DNA from 4 places in the Arthrobacter paludis genome. Region 2 is predicted to be linked to each of the others. Evidence: riboswitches for the same ligand, from Rfam matches in the RefSeq annotation. Region 2 holds a riboswitch; each other region holds the start of a gene.
What was found. A riboswitch is a leader RNA that binds a small molecule or an ion and turns the genes downstream of it on or off. The one in region 2 is predicted to bind thiamine pyrophosphate.
Positions count from the first base shown of each region.

Region 1: linked by a shared signal. The riboswitch ahead of thiM (hydroxyethylthiazole kinase) and the one ahead of AC1Q5D_RS06055 (3-oxoacyl-ACP reductase) in region 2 are both predicted to bind thiamine pyrophosphate.
Region 3: linked by a shared signal. The riboswitch ahead of thiC (phosphomethylpyrimidine synthase ThiC) and the one ahead of AC1Q5D_RS06055 (3-oxoacyl-ACP reductase) in region 2 are both predicted to bind thiamine pyrophosphate.
Region 4: linked by a shared signal. The riboswitch ahead of AC1Q5D_RS00570 (ECF transporter S component) and the one ahead of AC1Q5D_RS06055 (3-oxoacyl-ACP reductase) in region 2 are both predicted to bind thiamine pyrophosphate.

Region 1 is NZ_JBXAEW010000019.1:30,459-34,648, forward strand. It holds gene pgm (phosphoglucomutase (alpha-D-glucose-1,6-bisphosphate-dependent)) at 1-1,483, shown strand, start outside; gene AC1Q5D_RS15055 (NAD(P)H-dependent oxidoreductase) at 1,597-2,166, opposite strand; TPP riboswitch at 2,283-2,380, shown strand; gene thiM (hydroxyethylthiazole kinase) at 2,372-3,187, shown strand; gene thiE (thiamine phosphate synthase) at 3,184-3,873, shown strand; gene thiD (bifunctional hydroxymethylpyrimidine kinase/phosphomethylpyrimidine kinase) at 3,870-4,190, shown strand, end outside.
Region 2 is NZ_JBXAEW010000005.1:147,248-151,437, forward strand. It holds gene AC1Q5D_RS06045 (MFS transporter) at 1-487, shown strand, start outside; gene AC1Q5D_RS06050 (PLP-dependent cysteine synthase family protein) at 614-1,738, shown strand; TPP riboswitch at 1,804-1,895, shown strand; gene AC1Q5D_RS06055 (3-oxoacyl-ACP reductase) at 1,946-2,710, shown strand; gene AC1Q5D_RS06060 (LLM class flavin-dependent oxidoreductase) at 2,715-4,031, shown strand; gene AC1Q5D_RS06065 (hypothetical protein) at 4,111-4,190, opposite strand, start outside.
Region 3 is NZ_JBXAEW010000009.1:113,344-117,533, reverse strand. It holds gene AC1Q5D_RS09410 (PucR family transcriptional regulator) at 1-543, shown strand, start outside; gene thiC (phosphomethylpyrimidine synthase ThiC) at 595-2,319, opposite strand; TPP riboswitch at 2,316-2,425, opposite strand; gene AC1Q5D_RS09400 (D-alanyl-D-alanine carboxypeptidase family protein) at 2,472-3,377, opposite strand; gene AC1Q5D_RS09395 (hypothetical protein) at 3,554-4,177, shown strand.
Region 4 is NZ_JBXAEW010000001.1:106,140-110,329, reverse strand. It holds gene AC1Q5D_RS00595 (Na+/H+ antiporter subunit D) at 1-467, shown strand, start outside; gene AC1Q5D_RS00590 (Na+/H+ antiporter subunit E) at 464-1,084, shown strand; gene AC1Q5D_RS00585 (MrpF/PhaF family protein) at 1,087-1,347, shown strand; gene mnhG (monovalent cation/H(+) antiporter subunit G) at 1,348-1,860, shown strand; gene AC1Q5D_RS00575 (DUF4235 domain-containing protein) at 1,857-2,126, opposite strand; TPP riboswitch at 2,197-2,320, shown strand; gene AC1Q5D_RS00570 (ECF transporter S component) at 2,371-2,991, shown strand; gene AC1Q5D_RS00565 (ABC transporter ATP-binding protein) at 2,988-4,190, shown strand, end outside.

The DNA.
Region 1 (4,190 bases), on a different contig from region 2:
GTCCTTCAACGAGCGCCACATCGCCGCCATCACGCAGGCGATCGTCGAGTACCGCGCCGGGCAGGGGACCACCGGCCCGCTGTTCCTGGGCAAGGACACGCACGCCCTGTCCGACCCGGCGCACGACACCGCACTGGAGGTGCTGGCCGGCAACGGCGTGCGGGTGCTCGTCGACGCGCGCAACGCGTGGACCCCGACGCCCGCGCTCTCCCACGCGATCCTCGCGCACAACCGCGGCGGGGCCGCGGACCGGGCGGACGGCATCGTCGTGACGCCGTCCCACAACCCGCCCGCCGACGGCGGCTTCAAGTACAACCCGCCCCACGGGGGACCGGCGGACTCCGACGCGACCGGGTGGATCGCCGCGCGCGCCAACGAGCTCCTCGAGCGGAATCTGGACGGCGTCCGCCGCGCACCGCTGGACAGGGCCCGCGCGGCCGAGACGACCGGGACGTACGACTTCCTGGCCGCCTACGTCGACGACCTGCCCTCCGTCCTGGACCTGGACGCCATCCGCTCGGCCGGCGTGCGCATCGGGGCGGACCCGATGGGCGGGGCCTCGGTCGACTACTGGGCGGCGATCGCGGAGCGGCACCGGCTGGACCTGACGGTCGTGAACCCGCGCGTGGACCCCCGCTGGTCCTTCATGACCCTGGATTGGGACGGGAAGATCCGCATGGACTGCTCCTCCCCCGCCGCCATGGCCTCGCTGGTCGCCCAGCGCGAGGCTTTCGACATCGCCACCGGCAACGACGCGGACGCCGACCGCCACGGGATTGTCACCCCGGACGCCGGGCTGATGAACCCGAACCACTACCTCGCCGTCGCGATCGACTACCTGTACCGCCACCGCGACGGCTGGCCGGCCGCGGCCGGCGTCGGCAAGACGCTGGTGAGCTCGTCGATGATCGACCGGGTGGCCGCGTCGCTGGGCCGGACCCTCGTCGAGGTCCCGGTCGGCTTCAAGTGGTTCGTCCCCGGCCTGCTCGACGGGACCGGCGTGTTCGGGGGCGAGGAGTCCGCCGGCGCGAGCTTCGTCCGCCGGGACGGCACCCCGTGGACGACGGACAAGGACGGGATCCTGCTGGCGCTGTTGGCCTCGGAGATCCAGGCCGTCACGGGCCGCTCCCCCAGCCGCCGCTACGCCGAGCTGGCGGACGAGTTCGGAGCGCCGGCCTACGCGCGCATCGACGCGCCGGCGACCCGGGAGCAGAAGGCCGCCCTCGGCCGGCTTTCGGCCACGGACGTCACCGCCACGGAGCTCGCCGGGGAACCGATCACGGCCAAGCTCACGGCGGCGCCCGGCAACGGCGCCCCGATCGGCGGGCTGAAGGTCACCACCGACAGCGCGTGGTTCGCCGCCCGGCCCTCCGGGACCGAGGACGTCTACAAGATCTACGCGGAGTCCTTCCGCGGGCCGGAGCACCTGGGCCTCGTGCAGCAGGAGGCCAAGCGGCTCGTGGACACGGTGATCGGCGGCTAGGGCCCGACCGGGGGGCCGAAACGACCGCCGCGGCGGACGCCGGCCCCCGATACGCGGGAAGGGCCCCCGAACGGGAGGGCCCTTCCTGCTGAGCGCGCCGGAGGCGGCGCGTGCTAGTTCAGCTCGGCGCCGACCGGCTGCGCCGCGGACGCGAGGCCGGCGAGCACGCCCGCGACCTGGCCCACGACCTCGGAGTCGTCCTTCGGGTGGGTCTCGGCGAAGCGCACGAGCGAGCCCGGGATGGACAGCTTGACGTCCTCGAGGACCTTCGCGCCGGCGATGCCGACGGCCTTGCGGGCCTCGTCCTGGGCCCAGACGCCGCCGTACTGCCCGAACGCCGTGCCGATCACCGCGGCCGGCTTGCCGGAGACGGCGCCGGCGCCGAAGGGGCGGGACAGCCAGTCGATCGCGTTCTTCAGCACGGCCGGCATGGTGCCGTTGTACTCCGGGGAGACCAGCAGCAGGGCGTCGGCCTCGGCCGCGGCGGCGCGCAGCTCGGCGGCGGCGGCCGGAACCTGGCCCTCGACGTCGATGTCCTCGTTATAGAACGGCAGGTTCTCGATGCCCTCGTAGACGGTCACGGCGACGCCCTCGGGGGCGTTGGCGGCCGTGGCCTCGGCGAGCTGGCGATTGGTGGAGCCGGCGCGGAGGGAACCGACGAGGGTCAGGACGGTGGTGGCCAAGTGCGTCTCCTGGAAGTTCGGGGTTGATGTGTCAATGATCCCAACGGGAGGCGCCGCCGAACGATTCCCGCCGCGGCCCGTGATCTGCGCCACTTGCCGCATCGGGTAGGCTCGAGGGCACCGACACGGGGTGTCCCTGCGCGCAGGGACTGAGATGAGACCCGGAGAACCTGATCTAGCTAGCACTAGCGGAGGGATGTCGCGCATGGATTCCTTGGCGCCCCCACACCCGACCCCCGCACTGGCCGGGGAGGCCCTGGCGCGGCTGCGCGCCACGACCCCCCTGGTCCAGTGCCTGACCAATTCCGTCGTCGTGAACTTCACGGCGAACGTCCTGCTCGCGGCCGGGGCCGCGCCGGCGATGGTGGACGTCGCGGGCGAGGCGGGCGAGTTCGCCGGCCTCGCCTCGGCCGTCCTCGTGAACCTGGGGACCCCCGCCGACGGCCAGCGCGCCGCGATGTCCGAGGCCGTCCGCGCGGCCCACGCGGCCGGGACGCCGTGGGTCCTGGATCCCGTCGCGGCCGGCGCGGTCGGACTGCGCACCCGGTTCGCCCGCGAGCTGCTCGGCTGCGGCCCCGCCGTCGTGCGCGGCAACGCCTCCGAGATCCTGGCCCTCTCCGGCGCGGGCGCGGGAGGCCGGGGTGTGGACGCGACGGACGCGGTGGACGCCGCGGCCGACGCCGCCGCCGGCCTCGCCCGGACCACGGGCGCCGTCGTCGCCGTCTCCGGACCCACGGACCTCGTCACCGACGGCACGCGCGCCGCGCGCGTCGGCGGCGGGACCGAACTCCTCACGCGCGTCACGGGTGGCGGGTGCGCCCTCGGGGCCCTCGTGGCCGCGTTCACGGCGGCCGCCGGCGATCCGTTCGCGGGCACCGTCGCCGCGCACTCCTTCTACTCCGTGGCCGCCGAGGCGGCCGCGGCGACCGCGGACGGCCCCGGCAGCTTCGCCGTCGCGCTCCTCGACACCCTCGCCTCCACCACCCCGGAGGACCTCACCGACAAGGCGGACCTGGCATGACGCAGCACTTCACCCACACCCGGTTCGACCTCGGCACCTACGTCGTGGTCGACTCCAACAGCACGGCCGGGCGGCCCCTGGCCGACGTCGCCGTGGCGGCGGTCGACGGCGGCGCCACCATGGTCCAGCTGCGCTGCAAGGACCTGTCCGCCCGGGACTTCCTGGCGGCCACCATGGAATCGGCCCGCCGGATCGCCGGCCGGGCCGCCCTGCTGGTGAACGACCGGGTCGACGTCTACCTCGCGGCCCGGGCCGCGGGCGCCGCCGTCGACGGCGTCCACATCGGCCAGACGGACCTGCCCGCGGACGCCGTGCGCGCCCTGGTCGGCCCGGACGCCATCCTGGGCCTCAGCTCCAGCAAGCTGCCCCAGCTCGAGGCCCTGGCCGCCCTCCCGGCGGACACCGTGTCCTACCTGGGCAGCGGCGCCGTCCGGCCCACCCCGACGAAGAAGGACCACCCGGAGCCGCTCGGGTTCGACGGGCTGGCCCGGTTCGTGGCCGCCGCCCCGCTGCCGTGCGTCGCCATCGGCGGCCTCGGCGCCGGCGACGCCGCCGACGTCGCGGCCGCGGGCGCCGCGGGCCTCGCGGTCGTGCGGGCGGTGTGCGCCGCCGAGGACCCCGCCGCGGCCGCCAGCGCGCTGCGCGCCGAATGGATTGCCGCCGCGTCCCCGGTGACCGCCCCGTGAGCGCGCGCGTCCCCAACGTCCTGTCCATCGCCGGCTCCGACCCCTCGGGCGGCGCCGGGATCCAGGCCGACCTGAAGTCCATCGCCGCGTGCGGCGGCTACGGCATGGCCGCCGTCACCGCCCTGACGGCCCAGAACACCCGCCACGTCGCCGGCGTCCACGTCCCGCCGGCCGGGTTCCTCACCGAGCAGCTGGAGACCCTGGCCGCGGACGTCCGGATCGACGCCGTGAAGATCGGGATGCTGGCGACGGAGGAGGTGGCCGACGCGGTCGGCGCGTGGCTGCGCGGGCTGCCGCAGCCGCGCCCCGCCGTCGTG
Region 2 (4,190 bases):
CGCCGCCGTGATCGCCACGGTCCTCTACCCGGTGTTCGGCGCACTCTCCGACATCTGGGGACGAAAGACGATGTACTTCACGGGCGCCGTCGCGATGCTCCTGAGCATCTGGCCCGCGTTCGCGCTCATCAACACGGGAACCGTGGCCGGCTTCATCGCTGCGGTAGTGCTGCTGTTCGGTCTGGCCATGCCGCCGGCGGCCGGCGTCACCGGGTCGCTGTTCTCGATGGTCTTCAGCCGCGAGGTCCGCTACACCGGCGCCTCCGTCGGGTACACGATCTCGCAGATCGCCGGGCCCGCCTTCGCCCCCACCATCGCGACGGCGCTGTTCGCGGCGTTCGGCACCTCCGACGCCGTGGTCGTCTACCTTCTGCTGGTCGGACTGGTCTCCGTCGTATCTGTGGCGATGCTGCCCGGCGGCTGGGGACGCCGCGAGGCAGCACACAACCTCGAGCGGCAGGAGGTCAGGGACACCGCACTGGTCTGACGGCGGACCAGCGGACGGCGGGGAACCCGGATTCCTGGTCCCCGCCGTCCGTTCTAGCTGGTGTCCCGGCGTCTGCCGTCATGCAAGACTCGTGGGACCCACGAGTCCCACTCCGAAAGGAACCGCATGACCGCCGCGCACCCCGGCCCCGCCGTCGCCCCCGAGGAGGACCTCGACCGGTACGACCCGGAGTACCGGCGGTGGCTCGCCGAGGCGGTCCAGAAGGTGCGGGCCGAGGCGAACCGGTCGGCGGACACGCACCTGCTGCGCGTGCCGCTGCCGGAGGCCTGGGGCGTCGGCCTGTACCTCAAGGACGAGTCGACGCACCCCACGGGCTCCCTGAAGCACCGGCTCGCCCGGTCCCTGTTCCTGCATGCGCTGTGCAACGGGTGGATCCGCCCCGGCCGGCCCGTCATCGAGGCCTCCAGCGGCTCCACCGCGGTGTCCGAGGCCTACTTCTCGCGGCTGATCGGGGTGCCGTTCGTCGCCGTCATGGCGCGCTCGACCAGCGCCCAGAAGGTCGACCTGATCCACTTCCACGGCGGGACCTGCCACTTCGTCGACAACGCCGACGAGGTCTACGACGCCGCGATCGGCCTGGCGCGGGAAACGGGCGGGCACTACATGGACCAGTTCACGTACGCGGAGCGGGCCACGGACTGGCGCGGGAACAACAACATCGCCGAGTCGATCTTCGAGCAGCTGGCCCTCGAGGAGCACCCCGAGCCGGAGTGGATCGTGGCCACCGCGGGAACCGGCGGCACCTCGGCGACGCTCTCCCGCTACGTCCGCTACACCGGCCGCGCCACGGGGATCTGCGTTGCCGACCCCGAGAACTCCGCGTTTTTCCATGGCTGGCGCGACGGCGACCCCACGGCGACCACGCCCGCGGGCTCGCGGATCGAGGGCATCGGCCGACAGCGCGTCGAGGCCAGCTTCATCGGCACCGGCATCGACCGGATGATGCGCGTGCCGGACGCGGCCTCGGTCGCGTCGGTCCTGTTCCTCGAGCGGCTCCTGGGCCGCCGCACCGGCGCCTCCACCGGCACCGGCCTCTGGGCCGCGCTGCGGATCGTCTCCGAGATGGTCGCCGCGGGCCGGCGGGGCAGCGTCGTCGCCCTGATCTGCGACCCCGGCGAGCGCTACGTCGACAAGTACTACTCGGCGGAGTGGCTGGCCGGCGAGGGCATCGACGTCGCTCCGTTCGGCCGGCGGCTGGACGCGTTCCTGGAGACCGGCCTGCTGGACTGACGCCGCCGTCGTCCACCCGGACCCTGCCGCTGGGACGCGCGCCACGTCTGCTACGGTAACCGGCAGGACTCGACACGGGGTGCCGGCAACGGCTGAGACAAGACCCGTCGAACCTGATCTCGATCATGCGAGCGAAGGGATGCCGAGCCGGCGCGGACTCGCGTCCGCCCCGCCACGCACCCTTCCCTACGAAGGGAAGGCACGAAGATGTCACTGCAGAAGCAGACCGTTCTGGTCACCGGGGCCGGCCGCGGGCTCGGGCGGGAGATCGCCCAGGCGTTCGCCCACGAGGGCGCCCGCGTCGTCGTCAACTACCGGCGCAGCGGGGAGGCCGCACGGGCGCTGGCGGCGGGCCTCGGCGCGGACCGCGCCGTCGCGCTCGAGGCCGACGTCACCGACCGCGAACAGGTCGACGCCCTCTTCCGCGCCGCGGAGGAGCACTTCAACTCCCCCGTCACGACGGTCGTGAACAACGCCCTGCCGGACTTCACGTTCAACGGGGACGCCCGCCCCAAGGCGGACGGGATCGGCTACCCCGAGTTCGCCGCGCAGCTGGAGGGCATCCTCGGCGGGGCGGTGAACACGATCCAGGCCGCGCTGCCCGGCCTGCGCGCGGCCGCCGGCGGCAGCGTCGTGAACATCGGCACCAACCTCTTCCAGAACCCGGTGGTCCCCTACCACGACTACACCGCGGCGAAGGCCGCCCTGCTGTCCCTGACCCGCACGTTCGCCGCGGACCTCGGCCCGGAGAACATCCGCGTCAACATGGTCTCCGGGGGCCTGCTGCGCACCACGGACGCCTCCGCGGCGACGCCCGACGAGGTGTTCGACCTGATCGCCGGCTCCACCCCCCTGCGGAGGGTGACGACGCCGGCCGAGTTCGCGTCCGCCGTCCTGTTCTTCGCGTCGGACTGGTCGCGCGCGGTCACCGGGCAGAACCTGGTGGTCGACGGCGGCCTCGTCATGGACTAGCCCCATGCGCACGCTGCACCTCAACGCCTTCCTGTACGGGGCCGGCCACCACTCGGCCGCGTGGCGCCACCCCGCCTCCTCCGCGGACCGCCTCGGCGACATCGCCTACTTCGAGGAGCTGGCCCGCACCGCCGAACGCGGCTGCCTCGACGCCGTGTTCTTCGCCGACGGGCACGCCGTGAATCCCCAGTACTCGGCCGGGACCACGTGGTTCCTCGAGCCGATCACGGCCCTGTCCGCGATGGCCCGCGCCACGGAGCGGATCGGGCTGGTCACCACGGTCTCGGCCAGCTTCTACACGCCGTTCCACGCCGCCCGGATGCTCGCGTCCCTGGACCACATCAGCGGCGGCCGGGCCGGGGCGAACATCGTCACCTCGATGTTCGACGCCGAGGCCCGCAACCACGGGATGGAGGCCCTGCCCGCCCACGCCGAGCGGTACGCGCGGGCCGCGGAGTTCATCGGGGCGCTCACCGCGCTCTGGGACTCCTGGGAGGAGGGCGGCCTCGCCGTCGACCGCTCCGGCGCCCGGTACCTGGACGCGGAGCGGATCCACCCGGTCGGCCACGCCGGGGAGCACTTCCGCGTCGAGGGGCCGCTGACGGTCCCGCGCTGCCCGCAGGGCCGGCCCGTCCTGTTCCAGGCCGGGGCGTCGGAGGCGGGCCGGGACCTGGCGGCCCGCCACGCCGAGGCCGTGTACTCGGTGGCGTGGGACCGCGAGGCGGCCCTGGAGTACGCGACCGACCTGCGGCGGCGCGTCGACGCCGCCGGGCGGGAGGCCGACGGCGTCGCCGTCCTGCCCGGGCTCGTCACGTATGTCGGGGCGACCCACGAGGAGGCCCTCGCGAAGAAGGCCGCGCTGGATGCCTACCTGGTCACTGAGCAGGCCCTCGCGCAGCTGGGCGTGTTCACCGGGCAGGACTACACGGGGCACGACCTCGACGCGCCAGTGGAGGACCTGCCGCCGATCGGGGAGTTCGCCGGGCCGCAGGGCCGGTACGCCACCGTCCAGCGGATCATCGCCACCCGGCGGCCGACGCTGCGCGAGCTGCTCGGCTACCTCGCCGCCGGTGGCGGGCACGCGACCATGGTCGGGACGCCCGAGTCCGTCGCCGACGAGATCCAGGCGTGGTTCGAGTCCGGCGCGTGCGACGGCTTCAACCTGATGTGCCCGGCGTATCCGGCCTCGCTCGAGGACTTCGTGGACCTCGTCGTCCCCGAGCTGCAACGGCGCGGACTGTTCAGGACGGAGTACCCGGGTGCGACGCTGCGGGACTCCCTCGGGCTGCCGGTTCCGCACGCCGCGCGCGCCGGCGTGTAGCGTTTCCCGAGGGGCTTTGCAGACTGGCGCGCCCCGCAGTCGTTGTCCGGGCGATGACGGCGGGGCGCGCCTCCCCTTGCTAGCGGGCCTTCGGCTTGCGGACGTCCTTGATGATGTCCCCGGCCTGCCGGTACAGGTCGCGGGCGGCCGGGCTGTTGG
Region 3 (4,190 bases), on a different contig from region 2:
CTGCGGCTGCGGCTGGGCCAGCGGGTCCTGGTCGTCGAGCGCGAGTCCGACGCCGTCGCCGTCGTCCCCGTGCTCTCCCCCGTGACGGCGCGGGCCGAGCTCGCCCGCGCCCTGGAGGGGCGGCGCGCGGTGGTCGGCCCCGGGGTCGGCTGGGAGCGGACCGCGGACTCGCTGCGGTTGGCCGTCCTGGCCGCGTCGCTCACGCCGCCCGGGGACGGGCCGGACGAGTCGCCGTTGTGGGCGTCGGACCACCTGGCGGCCCTGGTGCTGGGGGCGGAGCCGACGGCGGTGGCCGAGCTGGCCGCGCGCCGGCTGGCCCCGCTGGAGGACCTGCGGCCGGCCCAGCGCGAGCGGCTCGCGGAGACGCTGCTCTCGTGGCTGCGGCACTGGGGGCAGCGGGCGCCGGTCGCGCAGGAGCTGGGCATCCACGCGCAGACGGTCGGCTACCGGCTCACCCAGCTGCGCGAGCTGTTCGGGGACGCGCTGGAGGACCCGCAGGCGCGGTTCGAGCTGGAGCTCGCGCTGCGGGCCGGGCGCGCGTAGCGGCCCGCGGCCGGCGCGGGGCGCGCCGGCCGCAGGCCCCGTCCGGTTCGGTCAGACGACCGTCGGCGCGGGCAGGTAGACCTTGCCGCCGGCCGCCCGGAACTCGGCGGCCTTGTCCCGCATGCCGGCGATCGCCTCCTGCTCCGCGGCCCCGCCGAACTGGTCCCGGATGTCCTGGGAGATGCGCATCGAGCAGAACTTCGGGCCGCACATCGAGCAGAAGTGCGCGGTCTTGGCGGGTTCGGCGGGCAGCGTCTCGTCGTGGAACGCCTCGGCCGTCTCCGGGTCCAGCGACAGCGCGAACTGGTCGCGCCAGCGGAACTCGAAGCGCGCCTTGGACAGGGCGTCATCCCGGGCCGTCGCGCCCGGGTGCCCCTTGGCGACGTCGGCGGCGTGCGCGGCGATCTTGTACGTGATGACGCCGGTCTTCACGTCGTCCTTGTTCGGCAGGCCGAGGTGCTCCTTCGGCGTGACGTAGCAGAGCATGGCGGTGCCGTACCGGGCGATCTCCGTGGCGCCGATCGCGGACGTGATGTGGTCGTAGCCCGGGGCGACGTCGGTGACGAGGGGGCCGAGCGTGTAGAAGGGCGCCCCCTTGCACAGCTCCTGCTGCCGCTCGACGTTCTCCCGGACCAGGTGCAGGGGGATGTGGCCGGGCCCCTCCACCATGACCTGGACGTCGTGGGCCCAGGCCCGCTCGGTGAGCTCGGCGAGCGTGTCCAGTTCCGCGAACTGGGCGGCGTCGTTGGCGTCCGCGATCGAGCCGGGCCGCAGCCCGTCGCCGAGGGAGAACGCGACGTCGTAGCGGGCGAAGATCTCGCACAGCTCGTCGAAGTGCGTGTAGAGGAAGTTCTCCCGGTGGTGCGCCAGGCACCACCCGGCCATGATCGAGCCGCCCCGGGAGACGATGCCCGTGACCCGGTCCGCCGTGAGCGGCACGTAGCGCAGGAGCACCCCGGCGTGGATGGTCATGTAGTCCACGCCCTGTTCGCACTGCTCGATCACCGTGTCGCGGAAGATCTCCCAGGTCAGCGCGTTGGCCTCGCCGTTGACCTTCTCGAGGGCCTGGTAGATGGGCACGGTCCCGATCGGCACCGGGGAGTTGCGGATGATCCACTCGCGGGTGGTGTGGATGTCGTCGCCCGTCGACAGGTCCATGACGGTGTCGGCGCCCCACCGCGTGGCCCACTGCATCTTGTCCACCTCCTCGGCGATGGAGCTGGTGACCGCGGAGTTGCCGATGTTGGCGTTGATCTTGACGAGGAACGCCTTGCCGATGACCATCGGCTCGGACTCCGGGTGGTTGACGTTCACCGGGATGATGGCCCGGCCGGCGGCGACCTCGGAGCGGACCAGCTCGGGGTCGCAGTTCTCCCGCAGCGCCGCGAAGCGCATCTCCTCGGTCACGACCCCGGCCCGCGCGTAGTGCATCTGGGTCGCGGTCCGGCCCGCGCGGGAGCGCAGCGGCACCGGGCGTTCGCCCTTCCATTCCTCGGACGCCTGGCCGCGCCGGAGCGCCGAGCGGCCGTCGTCGAGCAGGTTGCGCTCCCGTCCCCGGTACTCCTCGACGTCGCCGCGGCCCTCGATCCAGTCCCGCCGCAGGGGCGGCAGGCCGACGGTCGGGTCGCTGCCCGGACCCTCCGTCCGGTAGACCCGCAGCGGGGGGTTCGGCGCGCCGCCGGGGCTGTCGCCCAGGCGGATCTCCGTGACGGGGACGCGGAGGCCGTGCTCCGGGTCGTGGGCGTGCGCGATGGCGTGCTGAGCGGATGTGCTCATGATGGGGTTCCTCTTCCTTCGCCGGCATGACCCGGGCAGGTTCGACGGTCGCAGGCTGCATCAGCCCGATCTCAGCCCCTGCAGTGGGGCTCCCGTGTGGACGCCATCGACCCTAGCATCCCGTGACACCCGTCACGGGATGGCCGGCCGGGCTACGCCGGCGGCTTCCCCGACAGCGCCGTCCAGGGCACCCAGCCGACCATCGTCCCGTAGCGGACTTGGTGCCAGCCGCGGGCGACCTTGCCGGTGGCCAGCGTCCGGTGCCCCCGGGGCACGATCGTCACCAGCCGGTACTGCGTCCCCGGCCACGCGCGCACGGTGGCGTCGACGGTCGCGTAGCGGGTCGCCGGGGTCGGCTCGGCGCCCCCGTAGTGGTGCTCGAGCGTGGGCGTGCGCTGCGCCTTCATGGCCTTGGCGATCGTGGTGCCCACGTACCGGTAGTGCCACGGCTCGTACCGGTACCCGGTGACGGGGGCCTGCCCGTCCGGGTAGCGCAGGATGAAGCCGTAGTTGTGGGCGTTGTACCGCATCCACGACACGACCCCGGCCGGGGTGGCCACGTCGATTGCCAGCCCGGTCTGGTGCTCGGAGGTCCCCGGCTGCGCGGAGACGGTGTTGGTGTAGACGTGGCCCCAGCGCTCGACGTAGCTCGTGTAGAGGTTCTGCTGGTACGTGTACGAGCGGTACGACGACGTGATCCGCAGCCCCACCCCGTCCCGCTGCGCGGCCGCGGCCATGAGCCGGAACGCGTACGCGGCCTGGGGCTGGAGCTGGTGGCTGCCCTGCGCGGTGCGCAGCGCCGGCGCGAACCGCACCGGGACCAGCGGGTGCTGGCGGTTCACGAGCACGCCGGGCTGGCTGGGGTCCCGCTCCACGGCCGCGGCCGTGGTGGTGGTCGTGGCGGGGACGACGGCGGCGGCCTGGAGGCCGGACGCGGTGGACGACGGCGGCGCCGCCGCGGCCGGAAGCGTGCCGGCGGTGAGGGCGAGGCCCAGGGCGGCGGCGGCCAGGAGGGTCGCCGGGCGCCTGCGCGCGGGCGTGGGGCGGGGGAAGCGCATGCGTCCATCGTCCCTTATCCGGTCCCACATGGGAACCGGCCCTGCGGATGTCCTTGCATGACCGTGCGCATGTCGTGCGCGTCCGTGGCCGTACTCTTGTCCTTGACACAAAACCGTCCGGACGCCGGGCGGGATTCGGCGGCCCGGCGTGCCGGGCCCGGGAGGAAGGCACCTTCGTGGGGGCAAACAACCAGTCGCACCGGCGGGTCGCAGCAGCCACCGGCGTGGCGATCGCCGCGATGATCGGCCTGTCGGCGTGCGGCGGCGCCGCGGAGGACCCGGCGGCCTCCGAGTTGGCCGCATCCTCGGCCCCGGCCGCCCCGTCGGCATCGGCGAGCGCGTCGGCCAGCATCGAGCCCGTGCCGACGGACACCGCCCGCGCCGAGAGCCCCTCCCTGGAGTCCGTGCCGCCCGAGGAGTCCCCGGCGGCGACGGCCCCGGCGTCGTCGGCCGCGCCGTCGTCGCCCAAGGCCCCGTCCGCGTCCCGCACGCCCAAGGTCGGCGAGCCCGAGCCGGTGGCCGCGGCGTTCGCCGAGGCCTACGCGAACGCCGAGGTCGGCAAGGAGGCCTGGCTCAAGGCGATGGCCCCGCACGCGAGCGAGGAGTTCCTCTCCGGGTTCTCCGGCACCAACGAGCAGTACCTGGTGGACCGCGAGGTCGAGCGCGTCGAGGCCGGGGACGGCGGCAGCGCCGACACCCGGCAGTTCACGATCCACTTCTCCGACGGGACGGCCGAGACCATCGAGCTCTCCCCCGCGCACGACGCCGACGGCGGCTGGCTGGTCACCGCGTTCGCGTAGGCGGGACGTCTGC
Region 4 (4,190 bases), on a different contig from region 2:
GGATCCCGCCGTTCTCCGGCTTCCTGGGCAAGCTCGGGCTGCTGCAGGGCGGCATCGAGCTCGGCACGCCCCTGGCCTGGGTGCTGCTGGCCGGGTCGCTGGCCACGTCGCTGCTCACGCTGCTCGCCGTCGCCCGCGTCTGGAACCGCGCGTTCTGGCGCAAGGCCGAGGACGCGGAGGACCCCGACCCGCTGCTGCTGGTCGCGGCGTCCGACGGCGGCCGCGTCACCACGTACGAGCACGTCGCCAACTTCCCGGCCAGCCGCTTCAGCGACCGCGGCGACACGGCGGTGCTCCCGCGCACGATGGTGCTGGCCACCGGGGCCCTGGTCGTGCTCGGGGTGGCCCTGACGTTCTTCGCGGGCCCGCTGTTCCAACTCAGCGACCAGGCGGCGGTCGCCATGCTCGAACGCGCCCCGTACATCGAGTCCGTCCTCGGCACCGCGGCGAGGGGAGGCACGCCATGAGCCCCGCCCGCGCCTCCGGCATCGGCACCGGGGCAACCGGCGCCGAGGGGCACCGCCGGCGCCGCCGCCCCCGCCTGGTCGTCGAACTCCCGCTGCTCGTCTGGATGACCCTGCTCTGGGGGGCCGCGTGGATGGACTTCTCCGCCGGCAACCTGCTCTTCGGCCTGCTGCTCTCCCTGGGAATCGTGTCCGTGTTCCGCCTGCCGCCCGTGGAGTTGGGCGGCCGGTTCAACCCGGCCCGGGCCGTGGTGTTCGCCCTGCGGTTCGTGTGGGACGTCGCGGTCGCGAGCTTCGTCGTCCTGGGCGTCGCCGTGTTCAAGGGCCCGCGCGTGCGCAACGCCGTCGTCGGGGTGCAGCTGCGCAGCCGGGAGGACCTGATGACCACCGTGCTGGGCCACGTGCTCACGCTCATCCCGGGCTCGTTCGTCGTCGAGGTGGACCGGCCGCACGCCACGCTCTACCTGCACGTCCTCAACGTGGAGACGCCCGCGGACGCCGAGCACTTCCGCCAGACCGTCCGCGACACGGAGGCCCGGCTCATCGAGGTCATGGGAACCCCCCGGGAGCTCGCGGAATTGCGGGCCGAACGGACCCCGACGAAGGAGGGAACCCCGTGATCATGACCGTCGCCGCCTGGACCGCAGGCGTCCTGCTGGCACTCGCGCTGCTGTTTGCCATCGTGCGCGTGTGGCGGGGGCCGTCGATCCTCGAGCGCGTGCTGGCCGTCGACGTGATCCTCGCGATCGTCATCGCCGCCCTGTGCGTCGACATGGCGGTCTCGGGACACCTGAACCACCTGGCGTTCGTCATTGTCGCCGCGGGCACGGCGTTCATCGGCTCGGTCACCGTCTCCCGCTACGTCACGGACCGGAGGCAGTAGATGGACGCCACGACCCTCGACAGCTTCCTCGACGACGCCGCCGCCGCCTGCCTGGTCGTCGGGGCGCTCATGAACGCGGCCGCCGGCATCGGCCTCCTGCGCTTCCCCGACCTGCTCTCGCGCATGCACGCCGCGACGAAACCGCAGGTGCTGGGGCTCCTGCTCCTCCTGGCCGCGGTCGCCCTGCAGAACCGTTCCCTGGCCGCGGTGCCCGCGCTGCTCGTGGTGTGGCTGCTGCAGCTGCTGACGTCGCCGGTCAGCGCGCACATGGTCGGGCGGGCCGGCTACCGGACCAAGCACCTCAAGCCGGAGACGCTCGTCGTGGACGACCTCGCCGAGGTCGTCGCCCGGGCCCAGGACGGGGGCGACGGGCACGGTCCGCCAGTGGCCCACGACGGGGCCGCGCACGACGGCCAGTCGCCGGCGGGCGCCGACGCCGCGGCCGCACACGGCGGGACGGAGCAGGCGAAGCGGCGGGTCGCGGACCCGCACCGCCCAGACGCGGGGAGCTAGACCTCGTCCATCGAGGCCATGTAGCGGGCGACGCCGCGCTGGGCTGCCCGGTTGCCGAGCACGCGCACGACGGCGCCGACGATCGCCGACACCGTCGCGAAGGCCACCGTCTGCCGCACGGACGCCTCCGCGAGCGTGTCCAGGTCCGCCGCCTTGGGCGGCTTCTTCCCCGTGATCCCGGTCCACAGGAAGTCCAGGGACTTCGCGGCGGCCACGCCAAGGCCGATCGAGACGAGCGATCCGATGAGCTTCAAGACGGGGTTCACGAAAGGGTCCTCTTCCCTCGGGGGCGCTGTCCCGCCCAGCATAACGGCTGGGGTAGAATGTGCGGACCGTAACCAACGACAGGGGAGCGTCGCGGACCCGCAGGGCCCGCAGGAACGCTGAGAGTGCGCACCGGCGCAGACCCTCGAACCTGATCCGGCTAGTACCGGCGATAGGGAGTCGAGTTCTCGGGGCGGCCGCCACCGTGCGCGCACCGCCTCCCCCTCCTTGCACAAGGAGGAAACCATGGCCACCACCACCGCAACGCCCGCCCGCCGCTCGTGGCGCGTCGTCGACATCGTCGTCGGCGCCCTGCTCGCCGTCGCCGGCGGCGTCCTGTTCTGGGTCTGGTCGAACGGCGTCTACCCGCCGCTGTCCGTCGGCCTCACCGCCGCCTACGCCCCCCTGGCCGGGCTGCTGTCCGGCGGCTGGGTCCTGCCCGCAGTCCTGGGCGGCCTGGTGATCCGCAAGCCGGGCGCCGCCCTGTTCGTGGAGACGGTCGCCGCGACCGGGGAGCTGCTCATGGGCTCGCCGTACGGGACCACCGTCCTGGTGTCCGGCATCGTGCAGGGCCTGGGCGCGGAGCTGGTCATCGCCGCGTTCCGCTACCGCCGCTTCACGCTGCCCGTCGCCCTGCTGGCCGGCACCGGGGCGGGCCTGGCCATGGGCCTGAACGACTGCTTCTCCCCGTGGGGCTGGAACATCGCGTACGGGCTCGGCGACAAGTTCGCCTACATGGCCTGCACGTCCTTGTCCGGCGCCGTGATCGCCGGCCTGCTGTCGTGGATCGCGACCCGCGGGCTGTCGCGGACCGGGGCGCTGTCCGCGTTCGCGTCGCGCCGCGCCGCCTCCGAGCCCGTCCTCTGAGCGTGGGCGCCGCGCACGCGGCGACGGCCGGGCGCGTCCGCCCCGCCGGGATCGCCGCCGAGGGATGGGGCTGGCGCCACGCGGGCCGGCCGGACCCCGCCGTCGCGGGCCTGGACCTGCGCATTGAACCGGGGGAGAAGGTGTTGCTGATCGGCCCGTCCGGGGCGGGGAAGTCGACGCTGCTGCACGCCCTGGCGGGCGTGTTGGGGGACGACGGCGAGGCCGAGGAAACCGGCAGCCTGCGGATCGACGGGGGACACCCCCGCGCCGAACGCGGCCGCGCGGGCCTCATGCAGCAGGACCCGGAGACCCAGGTCGTCCTCGGGCGCGTGGGCGACGACGTCGCCTTCGGGGCCGAGAACCTCGCCGTGCCGCCGGCCCGGATCTGGGACCGCGTCCGCGCCGCCCTGGCGGCCGTCGGCCTCGGCCACCTGCCCCTGGACCACCCGTCGTCGGCCCTGTCCGGGGGGCAGAAGCAGCGGCTCGCCCTGGCCGGCATCCTGGCCATGCGCCCGGGGCTGATCCTGCTCGACGAGCCGACGGCCAACCTCGACCCCGCCGGCGTGCTGGAGGTCCGCGACGCCGTCGTGCGCACGGCCGAGGAGACCGGGGCGACGCTGCTGGTCGTGGAGCACCGGGTCGCCGTGTGGCAGGACGCCGTCGACCGCGTCGTCGTCCTCGCGCCCGGCGGGGCCGGACACCCGGGCGGTGTCCTGGCCGACGGCCCGCCCGGGGCCGTGCTCGGCCGGAACGGGGCGTCCCTGGCCGCGGCCGGGGTCTGGGTGCCCGGGCACGCGCCCGCCGTCCGCCCGCGCTCGACCGCGGGGACCGGGCCCGCGCTGCTGGCCGCCCGGGACCTGGCCGTGGCGCGCGGACGCGGTACGCGCCGCCGGCCCGCCGTTCCCGCGGCCGCCGGCCTGGCCGCGGACGTCCCCGCGGGCGGGGCGCTGGCCGTCACCGGCCCGAATGGGGCGGGCAAGTCGACGTTCGCGCTGACGCTGGCCGGCCTCCTGGAGCCCCTCGCCGGGACCGTCGAGGCGGCGGACGCCCTGCGCCGGCCGGTGCCCGGAGACCGCGGGCGGGCCTCCCGCGCCGTCGGGCCCCACCCGCACCGCTGGCGGGCCGAGCAGCTGATCCCGCGGATCGGCACGGTGTTCCAGGAGCCGGAGCACCAGTTCGTGGCCGGGACCGTCCTGGAC